Regions from separate parts of the Bradyrhizobium sp. 482_C4_N1_8 genome, predicted to be linked through region 1. Evidence: predicted binding sites of a transcription regulator. Region 1 holds the regulator's gene; each other region holds the start of a gene.
The links. Region 1 encodes PhoB, which activates phosphate uptake and scavenging genes when phosphate is short. Its sites were predicted from a motif close to TGTCATNNANCTGTCAT; they were not measured.

Region 1 (4,967 bases):
TGACCGTGCTCGGCGTCGGCATCGGCGCGCCGCTCGGTCTGTTCGCCGGCACCTATCTCGCCGAGTACGGCCGCAACGACCGCCTGACCTCGGTGATCCGCTTCATCAACGACATCCTGCTCTCGGCGCCCTCGATCATCATCGGCCTGTTCATCTATGGTGCGGTGGTGGTGCCGATGCGCGGCTTCTCGGCGATTGCCGGCTGCCTCGCGCTTGCGGTGATCGTCATCCCGGTGGTGCTGCGCACGACCGAGGACATGCTGCTGCTGGTGCCGAACGCACTGCGTGAGGCGGCCTCGGCGCTCGGCCTGCCGCGCTCGCTGGTGATCAAGCGCATCGCCTATCGCGCGGCGCGCTCGGGCCTCATCACCGGCGTGATGCTGGCCACCGCCCGCGTCGCCGGCGAGACCGCGCCGCTGCTCTTCACCGCGCTGTCGAACCAGTTCTTCAGCCTGGGTCTGAACAAGACGATGGCGAACCTGCCGGTCACCATCAATAATTTCGTGCAGAGCCCCTACGCCTACTGGAAGCAGCTCGCCTGGAGCGGCGCGCTGCTCATCACCCTGACCGTTCTTGCCCTGAATATTGGCGCGCGCATTCTGAGCGCCGAGAGGACCGCAAAATGAGTGATCTTTCCGTATCGATGAGCGCGGCCGGTGGTTTGCCCCAGGCGCCGGTGCTGCCCGAAGCTCCGGCCAAGGTGACGGTGCGCAACCTCAATTTCTATTACGGCGAGCACCACGCGCTGAAGAACATCAATCTGGCGCTCGGCACCAACCGCGTCACGGCGTTCATCGGCCCGTCGGGCTGCGGCAAGTCGACCCTGCTGCGCATCTTCAATCGGATGTACGACCTCTATCCGGGCCAGCGCGTCACCGGTCAGCTCATGCTCGACCAGACCAACGTCCTCGACCCCAAGCTGGACCTCAATTTGCTGCGCGCCCGCGTCGGCATGGTGTTCCAGAAGCCGACGCCGTTCCCGATGACGATCTACGAGAACATCGCCTTCGGCATCCGCCTTTACGAGAAGATCTCGAAGTCCGAGATGGACGACCGCGTCGAGAAGGCGCTGCGCGGTGGCGCGCTGTGGAACGAGGTCAAGGACAAGCTCAACGCCTCCGGCCTGTCGCTCTCCGGCGGCCAGCAGCAGCGCCTCTGCATCGCCCGCACGGTCGCGGTGCGGCCCGAGGTGATCTTGTTCGACGAGCCCTGCTCGGCGCTCGACCCGATCTCGACCGCCAAGGTCGAGGAGCTGATCCAGGAGCTGTCCGAGAACTACACGATCGCGATCGTCACCCACAACATGCAGCAGGCGGCGCGCGTCTCCGACAAGACCGCCTTCATGTATCTCGGCGAGCTGATCGAGTTCGACGACACCAGCAAGATCTTCACGTCGCCGACCGACCGGCGCACGCAGGATTACATCACCGGCCGGTTCGGCTGAGGAGACGGAACATGGGTTCTGAACATACCGCAAAGGCCTTCGACACCGACCTCCAGGAGCTCACGCGCCTGGTCGCCGAGATGGGCGGCATCGCCGAGCGCATGATCGTCGATTCCGTCGACGCGCTTATCCGCCGCGACGTCGCGCTCGGCCAGCGCGTCGTGACCATCGACGCCGAGCTCGACGCGCTCCAGAAGAAGATCGAGGAGCGCGCCGTTCTCACCATCGCGCGCCGCCAGCCGATGGCGGTGGATCTGCGCGAGATCGTCGGCGCCATGCGCGTCGCGACCGATCTCGAGCGGATCGGCGACCTCGCCAAGAACATGGGCAAGCGCGTCGCGGCGCTGGAGACGGATTTCCATCCGCTCAAGCTGTTCCGCGGTCTGGAGCACATGACCGACCTCGTGCAGCAACAAGTCAAGTCGGTGCTGGATGCCTATGCCGCGCACGATCTGCCGGCGGCGATGGCGGTGTGGAAGGGCGACGAGGAAGTCGACGCCATCTGCACCTCGCTGTTCCGCGAGCTCCTCACCTACATGATGGAGGATCCGCGCAACATCTCGTTCTGCATCCATCTGATGTTCTGCGCCAAGAACATCGAGCGCATCGGTGACCACGCCACCAACATCGCCGAGACCGTGTTCTACATGATCGAGGGCCAGGCGATCACCGACAAGCGGCCGAAGGGCGACATGACGACCTTCGCCACGACGGTCCCGAACACTTAAGGAGCGACGAACACCATGGGCGCACGCATTATGGTGGTTGAGGACGAGGAAGCTCTCACCGAGCTTCTCCGCTACAACCTCGAAGGCGACGGCTATGACGTCGAGACGGTGATGCGCGGCGACGACGCCGACACCCGCCTCAAGGAGCACATCCCCGATTTGATCGTGCTCGACTGGATGCTGCCGGGCCTCTCCGGCATCGAGCTGTGCCGGCGGCTGCGCACCCGGCCCGAGACCAAGCAGCTCCCGATCATCATGCTCACCGCGCGCGGCGAGGAGAGCGAGCGGGTGCGGGGCCTTGCGACCGGCGCCGACGACTACATCGTCAAGCCGTTCTCGGTGCCGGAGCTGCTGGCACGCGTGAAGGGCCTGCTCAGGCGCGCCAGCCCCGAGCGGCTCGCCACCGTGCTCGCCTATGGCGACATCGAGCTCGACCGCGACAAGCGCCGCGTGGCGCGCTCGGGCCGGCCGATCGATCTCGGTCCGACCGAATATCGCCTGCTGGAGTTCTTCCTGGAGCATCCCGGCCGCGTGTTCTCGCGCGAGCAGCTGCTCGACAGCGTCTGGGGCCGTGACATCTACATCGACGAGCGCACCGTCGACGTCCATATCGGCCGCCTGCGCAAGCTGCTCAATCTCGGCCGCGAGCAGGACCCGATCCGCACCGTCCGCGGCGCGGGCTACGCACTGGACGATCGCTTTGCGAAGGCGGAGCAGGCGTAGCTCGGTGAGCTGCGGCCACACTCTCGGTGTCGTCCCGGACAAGCGCAAGCGCGGGTCCGGGACACCCACAGCGAGCGGTTATTTTGTGAAAAGGTAACTCCGAGTCCCCGTAGCCACATCTTGCGGTGGTTAAGGGTCCCGGATCTGCGCGCGCTCGAGGCGCGCTTGTCCGGGACGACATCGGATTTGTTGAGCCGCCATCGTGTGACGGCTCCTTTCTGAGCTCAGAACGACTTCAGCGCGGACCCGGCTTCGCCGGCGCGCGCCGGCGATCGGCCGCGGGCTGATACGCCACGCGCGAGTGCTGGGCGCAGTAGGGCAGGCCGGAGAGCGCCTTGCCGCCGCAGAAGAAGAAATCCGGGCTCGAGGGATCGCCGACCGGCCAGTGGCAGGTGGCCTCGTTCAGCTCCAGCAGCGACAGCCGCTGGCTCATCGGCACGACGTTGTCGTAGGTGACCGGTTCGGCCTCGACCTCGACTTCGAAGGCCTGCGCCAGCGCGGTGTTGCCGCGCGCGATCGGGCGTGTCACCCGCATCATGTGCTGGGCGGGGCGCGCCTTGCGCGGCCGCGGCGCTGCCGATGAAGGGCTCTTGGCGCGGCCCGACAGGCCGAGCCGGTGCACTTTGCCGATTACGGCATTGCGGGTCACATTGCCGAGTTCAGCGGCGATCTGGCTGGCCGAAAGTCCGGCCTCCCAGAGCTTTTTCAGCTGCTCGACGCGATCATCCGACCAGGTCAAAACGGTCATTGCACCCTTTCCTTCGCCGGCGCCTGCCATCCTGGCGGCCGCACGGCGAATGCCTAAGCTTCGAAAAACCCGTGCCGCCAGAATCCCTTAAGGCTCGCCGGGCGCACCAGATGCGCCCGAACGCTTACGCCGGTACATGAGGACTTAGAGGATCAGAACTGCTGCACGAGATGTCGTATCTGACAAGCCAAACGCTACAATATGGCGTGACTCACGCGCAAGAGTCCGCCGACTCGCTTCCACATGTTCCGTGGCGGAAATACGCAAAATCGCCACCGCAAGACTACGGATTCTGCGTTTCGCGAGGCTTTCCGGGCGGCATTGACACCGGTTTCACCAGGCATAAGATAGTCAGGCGTGCCGCCCTTAAAAGGCGGCACGTTTCGTTTTCCGGGCCGGTCAATGGTGCGTTGCGCAATGCACGCTCACACCGTCCGCAACATTCAAGTGATCGTCATGACTAACAGCGCAGCGCCGCATTTGCTCCCCGTTTTCGCCAGGTCCGACCTCGGTTTCGAGCGCGGTGAAGGCTGCTGGCTGATTGCGACCAATGGCGATCGCTATCTCGATTTCACCTCGGGTGTGGCGGTGAATGCGCTCGGCCATGCTCATCCTGCGTTGGTCAAGGCGTTGCAAGAGCAGGCCACCAAACTCTGGCACATGTCGAACCTGTTCCAGAGCCCGGACGGCGAGAAGCTCGCCGCGCGTCTGTGCAACGAAAGCTTCGCGGACTTCGTGTTCTTCTGCAATTCCGGCGCCGAAGCGCTGGAAGGTGTGATCAAGCTGGTCCGCCATCATCACTTCTCCAAGGGTCATCCGGAACGTTACCGCATCATCACCTTCGAAGGCGCCTTCCACGGCCGCACGCTGGCAACGCTCGCCGCGACCGGTTCGGCAAAATATCTCGAAGGGTTTGGCCCGCCGATGGACGGCTTCGACCAGGTCCCGCATGGCGATATCGAAGCCGTCAAGAAGGCGATCGGTCCGCAGACCGCCGGCATCCTGATCGAGCCGATCCAGGGCGAGGGCGGCGTGCGTTCGGCAACGCCCGCCTTCCTGAAGGCGTTGCGCCAGCTCTGCGATGAGAAGGGCCTGCTGCTCGCGTTCGACGAGGTGCAGACTGGCATGGGCCGCACCGGCGATCTGTTCGCGCATCGCCGCACCGGCGTCACGCCTGACGTGATGTCGCTGGCCAAGGCGCTCGGTGGTGGCTTCCCGATCGGCGCGGTGCTGGCGACCGCGGACGCGGCTGCCGGCATGGGGCCCGGCTCGCACGGCTCGACCTTCGGCGGCAATCCCCTCGCGATCTCGGCTGCCAATGCCG
Region 2 (4,967 bases), 3.4 Mb from region 1:
ACAAGCCCGACATCGGCACCGCGATCGCGCGGCAATGGTTCGACGTCGACAAGGTCGACATCATCGTCGACGTGCCGAATTCCGGCGTGGCGCTCGCCGTCAACAACGTCATCAAGGAAAAGAATGGCGTCTACATCAACTCGGGCGCCGCGACCTCGGACCTCACCAACGCGCAGTGCTCGCCCAACACGGTGCACTGGACCTACGACACCTACATGCTGGCCCATACCACGGGGCAGGCGCTGGTGAAGGCCGGTGGCGACAGCTGGTTCTTCCTGACCGCGGACTACGCCTTCGGTGCGGCGCTCGAGCGCGACACCACGGCCGTGGTCACCGCCAACGGCGGCAAGGTGGTCGGCGGCGTCAAGCATCCGCTCAACACGCCGGACTTCTCCTCGTTCCTGCTGCAGGCACAGGCTTCCAAGGCCAAGATCATCGGCCTTGCCAATGCCGGCGGCGACACCACCAACTCGATCAAGCAGGCGGCCGAGTTCGGCATCGTCAAGGGTGGCCAGAAGCTCGCGGCGTTGCTGCTGTTCCTCACCGACGTCAAGGCGATCGGTCTCGAGACCGCGCAGGGCCTCAACTTCACCGAGACCTTCTACTGGGACATGAACGACCAGACCCGGGCGTTCTCCAAGCGCTTCTCCGAGAAGATGAAGAACAACGCGCCGCCCACCATGGTGCAGGCCGGCGTCTATGCGGGCGTGCGTCACTATCTCAAGACGCTGGAAGCGCTCGGCGGCAATCCCCATGACGGCGTCAAGGTCGTCGAGAAGATGAAGTCGTTGCCGACGGAGGACGACCTGTTCGGCAAGGGCGAGATCCAGCCGAACGGCCGCACCATCCACAGCGCCTACCTGTTCGAGGTGAAGAAGCCCTCGGAGTCCAAGGGGCCGTGGGACTTCTACAAGCTGGTCGGCACCGTGCCGGGCGACCAGGCTTTCACGCCGCTGTCCGAGAGCAAGTGCGCGCTCTTGAAGAAGTAAGATAACCGCCCGCAGGCCATCAGGCCTGCGGGCGATTTTCAGGCAACGCCGAAGGGACCGGGTGCGGGATCGATGCAGGCTCTTTACGCTCAGCTACTGGTGGGATTGATCAACGGCTCGTTCTACGCGCTGCTCAGTCTCGGGCTTGCCGTGATCTTCGGCATGCTCAACATCATCAATTTCGCCCACGGCGCGCTCTACATGATGGGCGCGTTCGTTGCCTATTTCCTGCTGAGCCTCGGCGGCATCAACTACTGGTGGGCGCTGCTGATCGCGCCTGTTATCGTCGGCATCTTCGGCATGATCCTGGAACGGACCATGCTGCAATGGCTGACGGGGCTCGACCACCTCTACGGCCTGCTCCTGACCTTCGGGATCGCGCTGATCGTGCAGGGCGTGTTCCAGAACTATTTCGGCTCCTCCGGTCTGCCTTATGCGATTCCGGACCAGCTCAAGGGCGGCATGAATCTCGGCTTCATGTTCCTGCCGATCTATCGCGGCTGGGTCGTCATCTTCTCGCTGGTGGTGTGTATCGCCACCTGGTTCCTGATCGAGAAGACGCGGCTCGGTGCTAACCTGCGCGCTGCCACTGAAAATCCGACGCTGGTGCGCGCTTTCGGCATCAACGTGCCGCGCATGATTACGCTGACCTACGGTCTCGGCGTCGGCCTTGCCGCGCTCGCCGGTGTGCTCTCGGCGCCGATCAACCAGGTGCGGCCGTTGATGGGCGCCGACCTCATCATCGTCGTGTTCGCGGTGGTCGTGATCGGCGGCATGGGATCAATCATGGGCTCCATCATCACCGGCTTTGCGCTCGGTGTGATCGAGGGCCTGACCAAGTATTTCTACCCCGAGGCCTCCAACACCGTCGTGTTCGTGCTGATGGTGCTGGTGCTCTTGGTGAAGCCAACGGGACTGACGGGAAGGGCGGCCTGATATGACAGCCTTGACGGACGACACGCTGCCGGTAACCCCGCGCGCGATGCGTGACGAGATGGTCGTGTTCGTGGTGATGGCGCTGCTGCTGGCGTCGGTGCCCTTCACGGGCGTCTATCCGTTCTTCGTGATGCAGGCGCTGTGCTTTGCGCTGCTTGCCTGCGCCTTCAACCTGCTGATCGGCTATGGCGGCCTGTTGTCGTTCGGCCACGCAATGTTCATGGGCACCGCCGGCTATTGCAGCGCGCACGCGCTGAAAGTGTGGGCGTTGCCGCCGGAGCTCGGCATCCTCGTTGGAATCGCCGCGGCGTTCGGGCTGTCGCTCATCACCGGCTATATCTCGATCCGCCGCCAGGGCATCTATTTCTCGATGATCACGCTGGCGCTGTCGCAGCTCCTGTACTTCATCTACCTCCAGGCGCCGTTCACCCATGGTGAGGACGGCATTCAGGGCATTCCGCAGGGGCGGATGTTCGGCTTGCTCGATCTCTCCAAGCCGACGGTGCTTTATTACGTCGTGTTGGCCGGCTTCCTCGCCGGCTTCCTGCTGATCTACCGCATCATCAACTCGCCGTTCGGTGAAGTGCTGAAGTCGATCCGCGAGAACGAGCCGCGCGCGATCTCGCTCGGCTACCGGACCGACCAATATAAATTCCTGGCTTTCGTCCTGTCCGGCACGCTGGCCGGCTTTGCCGGATCGCTGAAGGTGTTCGTGGCGCAGAATGCCTCGCTCACCGACGTGCACTGGACGATGTCGGGCGAGGTCGTGCTGATGACGCTGGTTGGCGGTCTCGGCACCATCTTCGGCCCCGTGGTTGGTGCCTTCGCGATCATCGCCATGCAGCAATATCTGGCGGGTTTTGGCCAATGGGTGACGGTGATCCAGGGCTCGATCTTCGTGGTCTGCGTGCTCACCTTCCGCCGCGGCGTCATCGGCGAAATCGCTCATTACTTCCGGCGCTCGCTATAAACCTTTGATATCGCACCAATTTCATTGGTGCGCGAATCCGGTGGATGATCCTGCTCCGCGGGCGTGAGATGACACGCGCGCGGAGCGGAAATGGTCTATGACAGTTTTGTGACGGCCTATTCGGGCCGGGCCATTTCCAACCGGTAGCCTATCCCCATGATGCGATGGTTTCGCGCTTTCCTGCCCAAGGAAGAACGGTTCTTCGACCTGTTCGACCGCCATGCACAGACGGTGATCCAGGGCTCGATCGCGCTCCAGGGCATGCTCAACGGGGGAGAGGAGACGCCGGTCTACTGTCAGCGCGTCAACCAGTTCGAGAACGACGCCGACAACATCACCCGTGAGGTGCTGACGGCGGTGCGCCGCACCTTCATCACCCCCTTCGACCGCGGCGACATCAAGAACCTGATCACCTCGATGGACGATGCCATCGACCAGATGCAGCAGACGGCCAAGGCCGTGATGCTGTTCGAGGTGCGCACCTTCGAGCCGCCGATGCGGGAGATTGGCGGACTGCTGATCGAATGCGCCAATCTCGTGGGGCGCGCGTTGCCGCTGATGCAGTCGATCGGCCCGAACGTCGCGATGCTGACCGCGATCACGGAAGAGCTAGGCAAGCTCGAGGGTCGGGTCGACGATCTCCACGACATCGGGCTGAAGGAGCTGTTTCTCAAGCACCGTGATGGTAGCGCGATGGATTTCATCGTCGGCGTCGAGATCTACGACCATCTCGAAAAGGTGGCCGACCGTTTCGACGACGTCGCGAACGAGATCAACAGCATCGTCATCGAGCAAGTTTAGGGCAGGGGTCGCGCCGTGGATGCTGCGCTCGGACTTCCTGTCCTCGTCGGCTTGATCGCCGTCGCGCTGCTGTTCGACTTCCTGAACGGCCTGCACGACGCCGCCAATTCGATCGCGACCATCGTTTCGACCCGCGTGCTGCGGCCGCAATTCGCGGTGCTCTGGGCCGCGTTCTTCAATTTCATCGCCTTCATGGTGTTCGGGCTGCATGTTGCCCAGACCATCGGCACCGGCATCATCGATCCCGCGGTCGTCGACGCCCAGGTGATCTTCGCGGCGCTCGTCGGCGCGATCGTCTGGAACCTCGTGACCTGGGGGCTCGGCATCCCATCCTCGTCGTCGCATGCGCTGATCGGCGGTCTCGTCGGCGGCGGCATGGCCAAGGCGGGGATCTCGGCTGCGGTGTGGAGCGGACTGTCCAAGGCGGTGCTGGCGATCGTGCTGTCGCCGCTGGTCGGTTTCCTGCTCGCGATGATGCTGGTCGCGATCGTGTCCTGGCTCTCGGTGCGCTCGACGCCGTTCGCGGTTGATCGCGCCTTCCGCATCCTGCAATTCGCCTCCGCCTCGCTCTATTCGCTCGGCCATGGCGGTAATGACGCCCAAAAGACCATGGGCATCATCGCCGTGCTGCTCTATTCGCAGGGGCATCTCGGCGGTGAATTCTCGGTGCCGTTCTGGGTGGTGCTGTCCTGCCAGGCCGCGATGGCGCTGGGCACGCTGATGGGCGGCTGGCGTATCGTCCGCACCATGGGCCTGCGCATCACCAAGCTGACGCCGATGCAGGGCTTTTGCGCCGAGACCGGCGGCGCCGCGACGCTGTTCATGGCGACCTTCCTCGGCGTTCCCGTCTCGACCACCCACACCATTACCGGCGCGATCGTCGGCGTCGGCGCGGCCCGCCGCGTCTCGGCGGTGCGCTGGAACGTCGCGAGCTCGATCGTCTATGCCTGGGTGATCACGATCCCGGCCTCGGCCATTGTCGCGGCGCTGACCTGGTGGGCGGTCCAGATTCTCGTCAGGTGACGAATTTCAGCCCTGCGATGCCGGCGACGATCAGCCCAATGCTGGCGAGGCGGAACGCCGTGGCCGGCTCGCCGAACAGAATGATGCCAAGCGTGGCGGTACCGACCGCGCCGATGCCGGTCCAGACCGCATAGGCGGTTCCGACGGGCAGCGATTTGAGGGCTAAACCGAGCAGGATGACGCTGCCGGCCATCGCCGCGAGCGTGATGACGGACGGAACAAGCTTGGTAAAACCCTCGGTGTATTTC
Region 3 (4,967 bases), 8.5 Mb from region 1:
CAGCGTGACCGTCGATGTGCCGGGACCGCCGCGGGTCATGGTGTCGATGATGCCGAAGGTGTCGAAGAAGGCGTAAACGATGTTGACGACCAGCAGGAAGAAGATCGTGGGCGACAGCAGCGGGAAGGTCACTGTCCAGAACCGCCGCATCGGACGGGCGCCGTCGATCGCGGCGGCCTCGAACACGCTTCGGGGGATGGCTTGCAGGCCGGCGAGGAAGAACAGGAAATTATAGGAGATCTGCTTCCACGCCGCGGCGAGGATGATCAGCCCAGCCGCCTGGTTGCCGTCAAGCAGCGGATTCCAGTCGACGCCCAGGTTGCGCAGATAGCGCGACAGCACGCCGAGCGAAGGATGCAGCATGAAGATCCAGAGCACGCCGACGACGGGCGGCGCCACCGCATAGGGCCAGATCAGCAGCGTGCGGTAGAGCATTGAGCCGCGCAGCGGCTTGTCCGCCATCACGGCGAGCAAGAGCGCGAAGGACAGCGACGAGACGGCGATGGCGAACGAAAAGACGAACGTACGGACAACCGCCTCGAAATAGGCCGGGTCCTTGAACAGGTCCTGATAATTCTCGAACCAGACGAAGCTTGTCGACAGACCGAAGGCGTCCTGGAGCAGGAAGGATTGGATCACCGCCTGCGCGGCCGGCCAGTAGAAAAAAATCAGGACGATCGCGAGCTGCGGCGCAACCAGCGCGTAGGGCAATAGTTTTGCTTGGAAAATGGCTTGCTTTTGCATGATGTCAGGTGAGCGGCAGGCCGGCTTGCGGCCTGCCGCTCATCGCCTCACTTGACGGCAGTCTTTTCGAACTGGCGCAGCATCGTGTTGCCGCGCTCGACGGCAGCATCCAGCGCCTGCTTGGCGGTCTTCTTGCCGGCCAGCGCCTGCTCGATCTCTTCCGACCAGACGTCACGGAGCTGAACCATGTTGCCGAGGCGCAGACCGCGCGAATTGTCGGTCGGCTCCTTGTTGGTCAGCTCGATCAGCGGGGTCTCGAGATAGGGCTGATCCTTGTAGAAGCCTTCTTCCTTCGCCTTGGCGTAGGCCGCCTTGGTGATCGGCAGATAGCCCGAGGCCTTGTGGATGTAGACTTGGCGGTCGGTGTCCGAGAGGAAGGTCAGGAACTTCGCGACACCCTTGTATTCGTCGGCCGACTTGCCGCCCATCACCCAGAGCGAAGCGCCGCCGATGATCGAGTTCTGCGGCGCGCCCTTGACGTCCGGATAGTATGGCATCGGCACGGCGGTGAAGTTGAACTTGGCCTGCGCCTTGACGTTGCCGAAGAACGCCGACGAGGTCAGGTAGATCGGGCATTCGCCGGAGGTGAAGCGGCCTTCGCCGGTGTTGGTGCGGCCGGCATAGTCGTAGGTCTTGGTCTTCTGCAGCTCGACCAGGGTTTCGAGATGCTTGACCTGGAGCGGGCCGTTGAACTCCAGCACGGTGTCGAAGCCGTCGAGGCCGTTGGCCTTGCTGGCGAGCGGCACGTTGTGCCAGGCGGAGAGCTGCTCGAGATTGACCCAGGTGACCCAGGAGCCGGAGAAGCCGCAGGTGTCATGACCCGCAGCCTTCAGCTTCTTGGCGGCCTCGAACGTTTCGGGCCAGGTCTTGGGGATCTCGACGTTCGCCTTCTTGAGCTCGTCGAGGTTGACCCACATGACGGTCGACGACGAGTTGAACGGGAAGGACAGCATCTCGCCCTTCGAGGTCGAATAGTAGCCGGTGATGGCGGGCAGGTAGATCTTGGGGTCGAACTTCTCGCCGGCCTCGGCCATCAGCTTGTAGACGGGTTTTACGGCGCCGGTCGCGGCCATCATGGTCGCGGTGCCGACTTCGAACACCTGCATGATGTGCGGGGCGTTGCCGGCGCGGAACGCCGCGATGCCGGCGTTCATCGTATCGGGATAGTTGCCCTTGTAGGTCGGGATCACCTTGTAGTCGGTCTGAGAGGCGTTGAAGTCGGTGGCGAGCTTGACGATGACGTCGTTGTTGGCGCCGGTCATCGCGTGCCACCACTGGATTTCGGTCACTGCCCACGCCGGCGAAGCGCCAAAACCAACGGTGACTGCAAGCGCGGCAGCCGCGCCAAAGTGTCGAAGAGCCATCAAGAAACCTCCCTTGGGCCGTCAAAAAGAAGCGCTTGCGCTAGCAGCGCCATATGACGTTCACATGACTGTGTAAGCGGGAGAAACGAAAGCAGCAAGCGCGGCCAAATGGGAAGCCGTCAAATAGGCGAATGCCGAGCGCGCAGCCTCCTCCGTTCGCGGCGCACATGCGTGCCCGCGCCGCAGTGCGGCATTTGCTCGGGTGAGGCGGCGAGGGCGTTTAGCGCTTGCGCTCGGGGCCGCAGACGGTGCCCTTTTCGACCATCGCGTCGATCTCCGATTTGGAGTAGCCGAACTCGCCCAGCACCTCCTGGGAGTGCTGGCTGAATTTCGGCGGCAGGCGGCGCAGGCTCGGCTTGCTGCGATCGAGCCGGATCGGCGAGGCCACGCCCTTGTACCAGTCCTTCTCGATGACATCGCCGCGGGCGATCGTGTGCGGGTTGGTCAAGGCCTGGTCGATCTTCTGCACGGGACCTGCGGGCAGGCCGGCGGCGAGCAGACGATTGCACAGCGGCTCGGCCTCGTGCTGGCTGAACACGGCGGCAAGCTCGGCCCGCAGCGCCTCGCGATTGGCGATGCGGTCCTTGTTGCGGGCAAAGCGCGGATCGGTGCCGAGCTCGGGCTTGCCGATCTCCTTGGCGAGCTTGCGGAAGGTGCCGTCATTGCCGACGCCGATGAAGATGTTGTCGGTCCTGGTCGGGAAGATCGCGTAGGGCACGAGGTTGGGATGCTCGTTGCCGGTGAGCGACGGCGGCTTGCCGTGCATGAAATAATTCGCGGTGTGCGGATGCATGATGGCGAGGCCGGTCTCGTACAGCGTCGTCTCCAGGAACTGGCCCTGGCCCGAGCGCTGCCGTTCCGACAGCGCCATCAGGATGCCGATCGCCGCATAGAGGCCGGTGGTGATGTCGACCAGCGGCACGCCGATCCGCATCGGTCCGCTCTCCGGCGAGCCGGTCGCCGCGATCATGCCGGTCATGGCCTGGATGATGGCGTCATAGCCGGGATTGCCGCCGCGCGGACCGTCGGCGCCGAAGCCGCAGATCCGGCAATGCACCAGGCGCGGGAATTTCTTGCTGAGCACATCGTTGCCGATGCCCCATTTCTCCAGCGTGCCCGGCTTGAAATTCTCGATCAGGACGTCGGCGGTCTCGAGCATCTTGAGCAGCACGAGGCGGCCGCCTTCGGAGGCGAGGTCGAGGCCGATCGAGCGCTTGTTGCGGTTGATGCCGATGAAATAGGCCGCGTCTTCCTCGTGGAAAGGAGGGCCCCAGTCGCGCACCTCGTCGCCGGCGGGCGGCTCGACCTTGATCACGTCGGCGCCGTGGTCGGCGAGGATCTGGGTGCAGTAGGGACCGCCAAGCACGCGCGTGAGATCGATGACGCGCAGTCCGCTCATTGCGCCCAAAACGGCTTCAGTCATGCCTTCGCTTCCCCTGTGTCGATCATTGATCACAGGCCTAGCGAGGTTTTTTTGCGCCAGCAATGGCTTGCTGCGTAGGGCCGCATGCGCCGCCGCTGCGCTATCCCGCAACGTGGCAAATCAAGCGGAAGCGGCCGGCCCGAGGGGGATCTCGGGCCAGCCAATCCGCCGTTTGATCAGACGACCGTCAGGCGAACGTCGACATTGCCGCGCGTGGCATTGGAGTAGGGGCACACCTGGTGGGCCTTCTCGACCAGCGCCTCGGCTTCCGCGCGGGCAAGGCCCGGCAGCGAGACGGCCAGATCGATGTCGAGACCGAAGCCGCCGGCCGCGCGCGGGCCGATGCCGACGGTGGAGGTGACCGAGGCGTCAGCCGGAACCTTCGGGCCGCCCTGCGAGGCCACGAACTTCATCGCGCCGATGAAGCAGGCGGCATAGCCGGCCGCAAACAGCTGCTCGGGATTGTTGCCGGCGCCGCCTCCGCCGCCGAGTTCCTTCGGCGTGGTGAGCTTGACGTCGAGCGCGCCGTCGAGGGTCGCCGCATGGCCGTCACGGCCGCCGGTGGCTTTGGCGCTGGTCTTATACAGGACGTTTACTGACATTTTCGTCTCCTTAGGTCTTCGGGTTGGGGTGGAACCTACATCGCAAACAATTAGATTGCGCGCAATTGAAATTTGCATGCCTCACATTTAATTGTTCGCAATTGAATGTACGGCCGCCCGGTCCCAGAATGGAGGAAACCGCGTGAGATTCTCGATGCCCCGGAAATTATCGGCGCTGGACCCGCAGCGCCTCGACAATCAGATCTGCTTCGCGGTCTATTCGGCCGCGCATGCCTTCAACCGGGTCTACAAGCCGCTGCTGGACCGGCTCGGCCTGACCTACCCGCAATATCTGGTGATGCTTGTGCTGTGGGAGCGCGACGACGTGCCGGTCAAGGACATCGGCGAAAAGCTGTTCCTGGATTCGGGCACGCTGACGCCGCTGCTCAAGCGCCTCGAGGCCGCCCACCTCGTCAGGCGCACGCGCTCGCGCGAGGACGAACGTCAGGTGCTGATCGCGCTGACCCCGCAGGGCCATGCCTTGAAGGAAAAAGCGCGCGCCGTGCCGCAATCGATCCTGGCGGCGTCGGATTGCTCGGTCTCGGAACTGGTCGCGATGAAGGACGAGATCGTGGCGCTGCGGGATCGGTTGAATGCGGTGATCGGGGAGTAGGGGGGGCGGCGAGCTCAATCCTCTCGTACCTCGCCGCGAGTTTCTCTCCTCAAAGCCGCTTCTTTGCAAATGCGCGGCCCGAAGCCGATTTCAGATATTTCTCGAACGCAACAGCCTTAGCCTCATCGCTGAAAGCGATGCAGGTCTTGATGCGCCATGGGCCATACTTTGATGTATGTGGCACTTCGCCGGCGTTGTGCTTTGCGAGCCGGGCTCGCAGA
Region 4 (4,967 bases), 4.0 Mb from region 1:
ACCCGCTTTCGCGGGTGATGACACCGAATATGTGGCCTCAGCGGCCCGCCGCAAACTCCCGCCATCCCTTCGCCCGCAAACTGCACGCCGGGCACTCGCCGCACCCGAAACCCCACTCATGCTGCGCGCCGCGTTCGCCGAGATAGCAGGTGTGCGAGTGCTCGCGGATGAGATCGACCAGTCCTGCGCCACCGAGGTCGTGAGCGAGCTTCCACGTCGCCGCCTTGTCGATCCACATCAGCGGCGTATGCAGCTCGAATTGCCTGGCCATGCCGAGCGAGAGCGCGGCCTGCATGGCGCGGATGGTGTCGTCGCGGCAATCGGGGTAGCCGGAATAATCGGTCTCGCACATGCCGCCGACGATGTGGGTGATGCCGCGCCGGTAGGCGAGCGCCGCGGCAAACGTCAGGAACACCAGGTTGCGGCCGGGCACGAACGTATTCGGCAGGCCGTCGGCGCCCATCGCGATGGCGACGTCGCGCGTCAGCGCCGTCTCGGACACAGCCGCCAGCGTCGGAATCGACAGCGTGTGGCTCTCGCCGAGCCTTGCGGCCCAATCGGCACGCAGCCCCTTGATGCCGTCGAACAGCCGGTCGCGGCAGGCGAGTTCGATGGCATGGCGCTGGCCATACTCGAAACCCAGTGTCTCCACGCGTGCAAAGCGGCTGAGCGCCCAGGCGAGGCAGGTGGTGGAATCCTGGCCGCCGGAAAAGAGCACCAGGGCGGTTTGTGATGAAAATGCGTCACTCATGGCCCGCGCTTTAGCACTGCGGGCGCGGCTCGCCAATCTGCCGCCAATCGGTGGAAATCGGCCTGTTCCGCAGCGCCGCGCTGGGAACGGCGGGCCGCTTTTGGCATAAGGCTTTGGAGCCAGGAGACTGCCCCGCAATGACCCCTTCCCGCGACATTTCCCGTCTGATCGAGATCATGGCGGCGCTGCGCACGCCGGTGACCGGCTGCCCCTGGGACCTCGAGCAGAATTTCGCGACGATCGCGCCCTACACGATCGAGGAGGCCTATGAGGTGGTCGAGGCCATCAGCCGCGGCGATCTCGACGATCTGCGCGAGGAGCTCGGTGACCTCCTGCTCCAGGTCGTGTTTCACGCCCAGATGGCTTCAGAACAGAATGCCTTTACCTTCGGCGACGTCGTGGAGGCCATCACCCGCAAGATGATCCGGCGCCACCCTCATGTCTTCGCCGACAAGGACGGCAACCTCGCCTCCTCCCACGTCAAGGAGGTCTGGGACCGCATCAAGGCCGAGGAGAAAGCCGAACGTGCGGCTCGCCGGCCGCCGGAGGAAACGCCGACGCACAAGTCGTTACTCTCGGGCGTCAAGGCCGGTCAGCCCGCGCTGACGCGCGCGATGGAGCTCCAGCGCAAGGCCTCCACCGTCGGCTTCGACTGGAACGACCCGCGCGCGGTGCTGGCGAAAATCCGCGAAGAAGCCGACGAGATCGAGGCGGCGCTCGACCGCAACGACAGCGAGGGGCTGGCGGAGGAAACCGGCGATCTGATGTTCGCACTCGTCAATCTCGCCCGCCACGTCGACGCCGATCCGGAAGCCGCGCTACGCGCGACGAATGCAAAGTTCGAGCGGCGCTTCGCCTTCATCGAGCGCGCGCTTGAGGCGCAAGGGCGGACGCTCGAGCAGGCGTCGCTGGCGGAGATGGACGCGCTGTGGAACGCGGCGAAGAGTGAGGGGAAACCGGTATCAGAGACTCGCTCGCAGGCCCGCCGCTAGCGTTGTGGCCTGCTCCATCGGTGTACCCGCAAGGATCGAAGCGGTCGCGAAGGAGATATAGGTCAGCATCTTTTCCCGAATGCCGCGAGGCGGTCATGGCGGATCGCAGTCAAGCCATGAAACCGTCACGACAAGCAGTCTAGAGTTGAGCAACGGAGCCCGCGCAGCCGAAATCCCACCTCAGGTGAGTGCGATGCCATTAAAGCACTATTCGGTCCTCAAAGGACGCCCGATCGCGATGCGTTTCGGCACCGGCCAGTCGCCGCACTATCAAGTCCATGTCGTGGCCGACAACGCGGATTTCCGCATCGCCGTCAATGTGCAGTCAGCCGACGGAAGCGAAGTCGAGTTCCTGGTGCGATCGCACTTTGTCCATCCGATCACCGATCATCTCGCGGCGCTGCCGGAGGGCCTGCACCCGCAGCCGCCGAAGCCGGCCAGCATCGCGCTGGACTTCATTCGCGGCAATCTGATGCAGCCCCAGGAGATGATCCCGCTGCCGCTGTCCGTGCCCGGACCCGACAATGACCTCAACGAGAAGCTCGACCAGTTCGTCCAGCGCGCGCTCTCAAACGAAAGCGCGATGATCTACGCATTCGGTGAGACATGGGGGCCGGAAACCAAAGCGGACAATTATTTCGGCTTCCGGCCGGGTCGCGGCATTCACGACATCCATATGAATCAGGGAAATCCAATCGGGCGATTCTCGGGCGACAACGGGCCATGGCAAGACGGCGGGCTGGTGTTCGAATTCCCGGATCAGAAGCTATGGACGGCGGTCTTCCTCAAATTTCAGACGCAGGCCTGGCACACCGACGACAAGACCGGTGACCCCATCGATCTCGGCGCGCCGACACAGCCGCCAGATCCGACCGCTCCTCCGACCGGGCAAATGCCTGACGGACTCGTGCGCATCATCGCAGCACTCGTCAATGCCTTGAAAACGCCTGAGCGGGAAGTCGTCACGCTGCTCAATACGGCCGATCGCGACATCGATCTCACCGGCTGGATGCTGGCCGACAAGCAGAAGAACAAGATGGCCCTGTCAGGGAAGATCGCGGCCGGGGGCACGCTCGCAATCGTCGTGCAGAAGCCGATGGAGTTGTCGAACCAGGGCGGCATCATTTCGCTGCTGGACGAGCGCGGGATCAAGATCCACGGCGTCGCCTATACCAAGGCGCAGGCGAAGAATCCGGGCCTGACCATTCCATTCTAGCGTTACGCGTCTCAACCCAGAAACGCGGATATGGTCGATATCGCACGCAGGCCGGTCGGGCGCACCGCGCCCTTCGGATCACGCCACGCGCGGCACGGCATCGAACCGGTTCACCACGATATCCCGCTTGGTCTCGTCGACCCGCACCGTCATGTCGAAGCGGCCGTCGTGCAGCTCTTTCGCCAGCACCTCGGAATTCCTGTGCAGCCAGCTGATCCCGGCACCGTCGGCGGCGTCGATGGAGAGATCGAGCGTGGTGCGCTTTGCGGCGAGCCGTTCCTCGATCGCGGCGAGCAGCGCGTCGATCCCCTCGCCTGACACGGCCGACACCAGCATCGCCGGGTGATCCTCCGGCCGGCGCGCGGCGATGTTCAAGAGCTCTTCGCGCTTGTCAGGCTCGTAACGGTCGATCTTGTTCCAGACCTCGATGATGCGGCCGGAATCGTCGGGGTTGATGCCGAGCTGGCGCAGCACCGCGTCGACGTCACTCTGCTGGGCCTCGGCATCCTCGTGCGAGATGTCGCGCACATGCAGGATGACGTCGGCCTCCAGCACCTCTTCCAGCGTAGCGCGGAAGGCCGCGACGAGCTGGGTCGGCAGGTTGGAGATGAAGCCGACGGTGTCGGACAGCATTGCCTTGCCGCCATGCGGCAAAGTGAGCGCGCGCAGGGTCGGATCGAGTGTTGCAAACAACATGTCGGCGGCCTGGACGTCTGCGCGCGTCAGGCGGTTGAACAGCGTCGACTTGCCGGCATTGGTGTAGCCGACCAGCGCGACGACGCGATACGGCACACGCTGACGGCCGGCGCGATGCAGCCGCCGCGTCGCCTGCACCTTCTTCAGCTCGCCCTCGAGTTTCGAGATGCGCTCCTGGATCAGGCGGCGATCGGCTTCGATCTGCGTCTCGCCGGGACCGCCCATGAAGCCGAAGCCGCCACGCTGGCGTTCCAGATGGGTCCAGGAGCGAACGAGGCGCGAGCGCTGGTAGTTGAGATGCGCAAGCTCGACCTGGAGCGAGCCTTCCTTGGTCTTGGCGCGGCGGCCGAAGATTTCCAGGATGAGCCCGGTGCGGTCGAGCACCTTGGCGTGCAATTCCTTCTCGAGATTGCGCTGCTGGATCGGCGCCAGCGCGCAATCCATCACGACGAGCTCGACGTCGAGGCTCTTGGCCAGCGCGGCGATCTCCTCGACCTTGCCCTTGCCGATATAGGTCGCGGGGCGGATCTGGCTGATCGGCGCGATGATGGCGTCGGCAATGACGAGGTCGATCGCCCGCGCGAGGCCGGCGGCCTCATCAAGCCGGGCCTCCGCGTCACGCTGAACATGGCTTTCCGATTGCGTGTCGGTACCGCCCGCGCGCACACGCAAGTAGGGGCCGATGACAAGCACCCGCCCCGTCTGCTTCGCCCCTGCCGACCGCGGACGGTCGGCCTCCCCGTCGAAATTCCGGGGTTCCAATCAGATCACTCTCAAGCCGGCTGATCCTCGCCGCCTTCGAACAACTGGATCGGAGCGCCCGGCATGATGGTCGAGATCGCATGCTTGTAGACAAGCTGCGAGTGACCGTCGCGCCGAAGCAGCAAACAGAAATTGTCGAACCAGGTCACGATGCCCTGGAGCTTCACTCCGTTGACCAGAAAGATCGTCAGTGGCGTCTTGGTTTTGCGAACGTGATTGAGGAAGGTGTCCTGTAGGTTTTGTGCGCGGTCTGCCGCCATTGTTTTTTTCTCGCTTTGAGTTTCTTTTTATTGCGCCGGTTGCGGCCCTCTTTGTGACATTCGGGGCCTCTTCCGGTTGCTATTCCTCATGAGATCCCCCTCGGAGGAACAGCGGTTCGATTAGAGGACAGGACGGGTTATTAGGCAAGCCGCTTCACGCGGCAGGCCACGCCCAAATGCCCCGAAAAACTACGGAAATCGATGATTTTCCTCGCTAATCCCTGAGGTGCGGCCGCGACGTCGCGGTGTCAGCCGACACCGAGCGCCTTCAGCTTCCGGTGCAACGCCGA

Region 2: the regulator PhoB is predicted to act here: its motif matches at 2,993-3,009, upstream of AB7Z56_RS25725 (DUF47 domain-containing protein).
Region 3: the regulator PhoB is predicted to act here: its motif matches at 2,162-2,178, upstream of ugpB (sn-glycerol-3-phosphate ABC transporter substrate-binding protein UgpB).
Region 4: the regulator PhoB is predicted to act here: its motif matches at 1,860-1,876, upstream of AB7Z56_RS22475 (DUF2278 family protein).

The regions. Positions count from the first base shown of each region.
Region 1 is NZ_CP197231.1:8,673,114-8,678,080, reverse strand. It holds gene pstA (phosphate ABC transporter permease PstA) at 1-626, shown strand, start outside; gene pstB (phosphate ABC transporter ATP-binding protein PstB) at 623-1,444, shown strand; gene phoU (phosphate signaling complex protein PhoU) at 1,456-2,172, shown strand; gene phoB (phosphate regulon transcriptional regulator PhoB) at 2,188-2,895, shown strand; gene AB7Z56_RS41160 (GcrA family cell cycle regulator) at 3,131-3,643, opposite strand; gene AB7Z56_RS41155 (aspartate aminotransferase family protein) at 4,100-4,967, shown strand, end outside.
Region 2 is NZ_CP197231.1:5,312,915-5,317,881, reverse strand. It holds gene AB7Z56_RS25740 (ABC transporter substrate-binding protein) at 1-989, shown strand, start outside; gene AB7Z56_RS25735 (branched-chain amino acid ABC transporter permease) at 1,062-1,925, shown strand; gene AB7Z56_RS25730 (branched-chain amino acid ABC transporter permease) at 1,927-2,895, shown strand; gene AB7Z56_RS25725 (DUF47 domain-containing protein) at 3,052-3,696, shown strand; gene AB7Z56_RS25720 (inorganic phosphate transporter) at 3,712-4,719, shown strand; gene sugE (quaternary ammonium compound efflux SMR transporter SugE) at 4,712-4,967, opposite strand, start outside.
Region 3 is NZ_CP197231.1:124,410-129,376, reverse strand. It holds gene ugpA (sn-glycerol-3-phosphate ABC transporter permease UgpA) at 1-744, opposite strand, end outside; gene ugpB (sn-glycerol-3-phosphate ABC transporter substrate-binding protein UgpB) at 792-2,108, opposite strand; gene AB7Z56_RS00555 (CaiB/BaiF CoA transferase family protein) at 2,329-3,531, opposite strand; gene AB7Z56_RS00550 (organic hydroperoxide resistance protein) at 3,708-4,133, opposite strand; gene AB7Z56_RS00545 (MarR family winged helix-turn-helix transcriptional regulator) at 4,288-4,746, shown strand; gene AB7Z56_RS00540 (GIY-YIG nuclease family protein) at 4,796-4,967, opposite strand, start outside.
Region 4 is NZ_CP197231.1:4,702,249-4,707,215, forward strand. It holds gene queC (7-cyano-7-deazaguanine synthase QueC) at 38-751, opposite strand; gene mazG (nucleoside triphosphate pyrophosphohydrolase) at 889-1,743, shown strand; gene AB7Z56_RS22475 (DUF2278 family protein) at 1,937-2,959, shown strand; gene hflX (GTPase HflX) at 3,038-4,417, opposite strand; gene hfq (RNA chaperone Hfq) at 4,429-4,677, opposite strand; gene ntrX (nitrogen assimilation response regulator NtrX) at 4,926-4,967, opposite strand, start outside.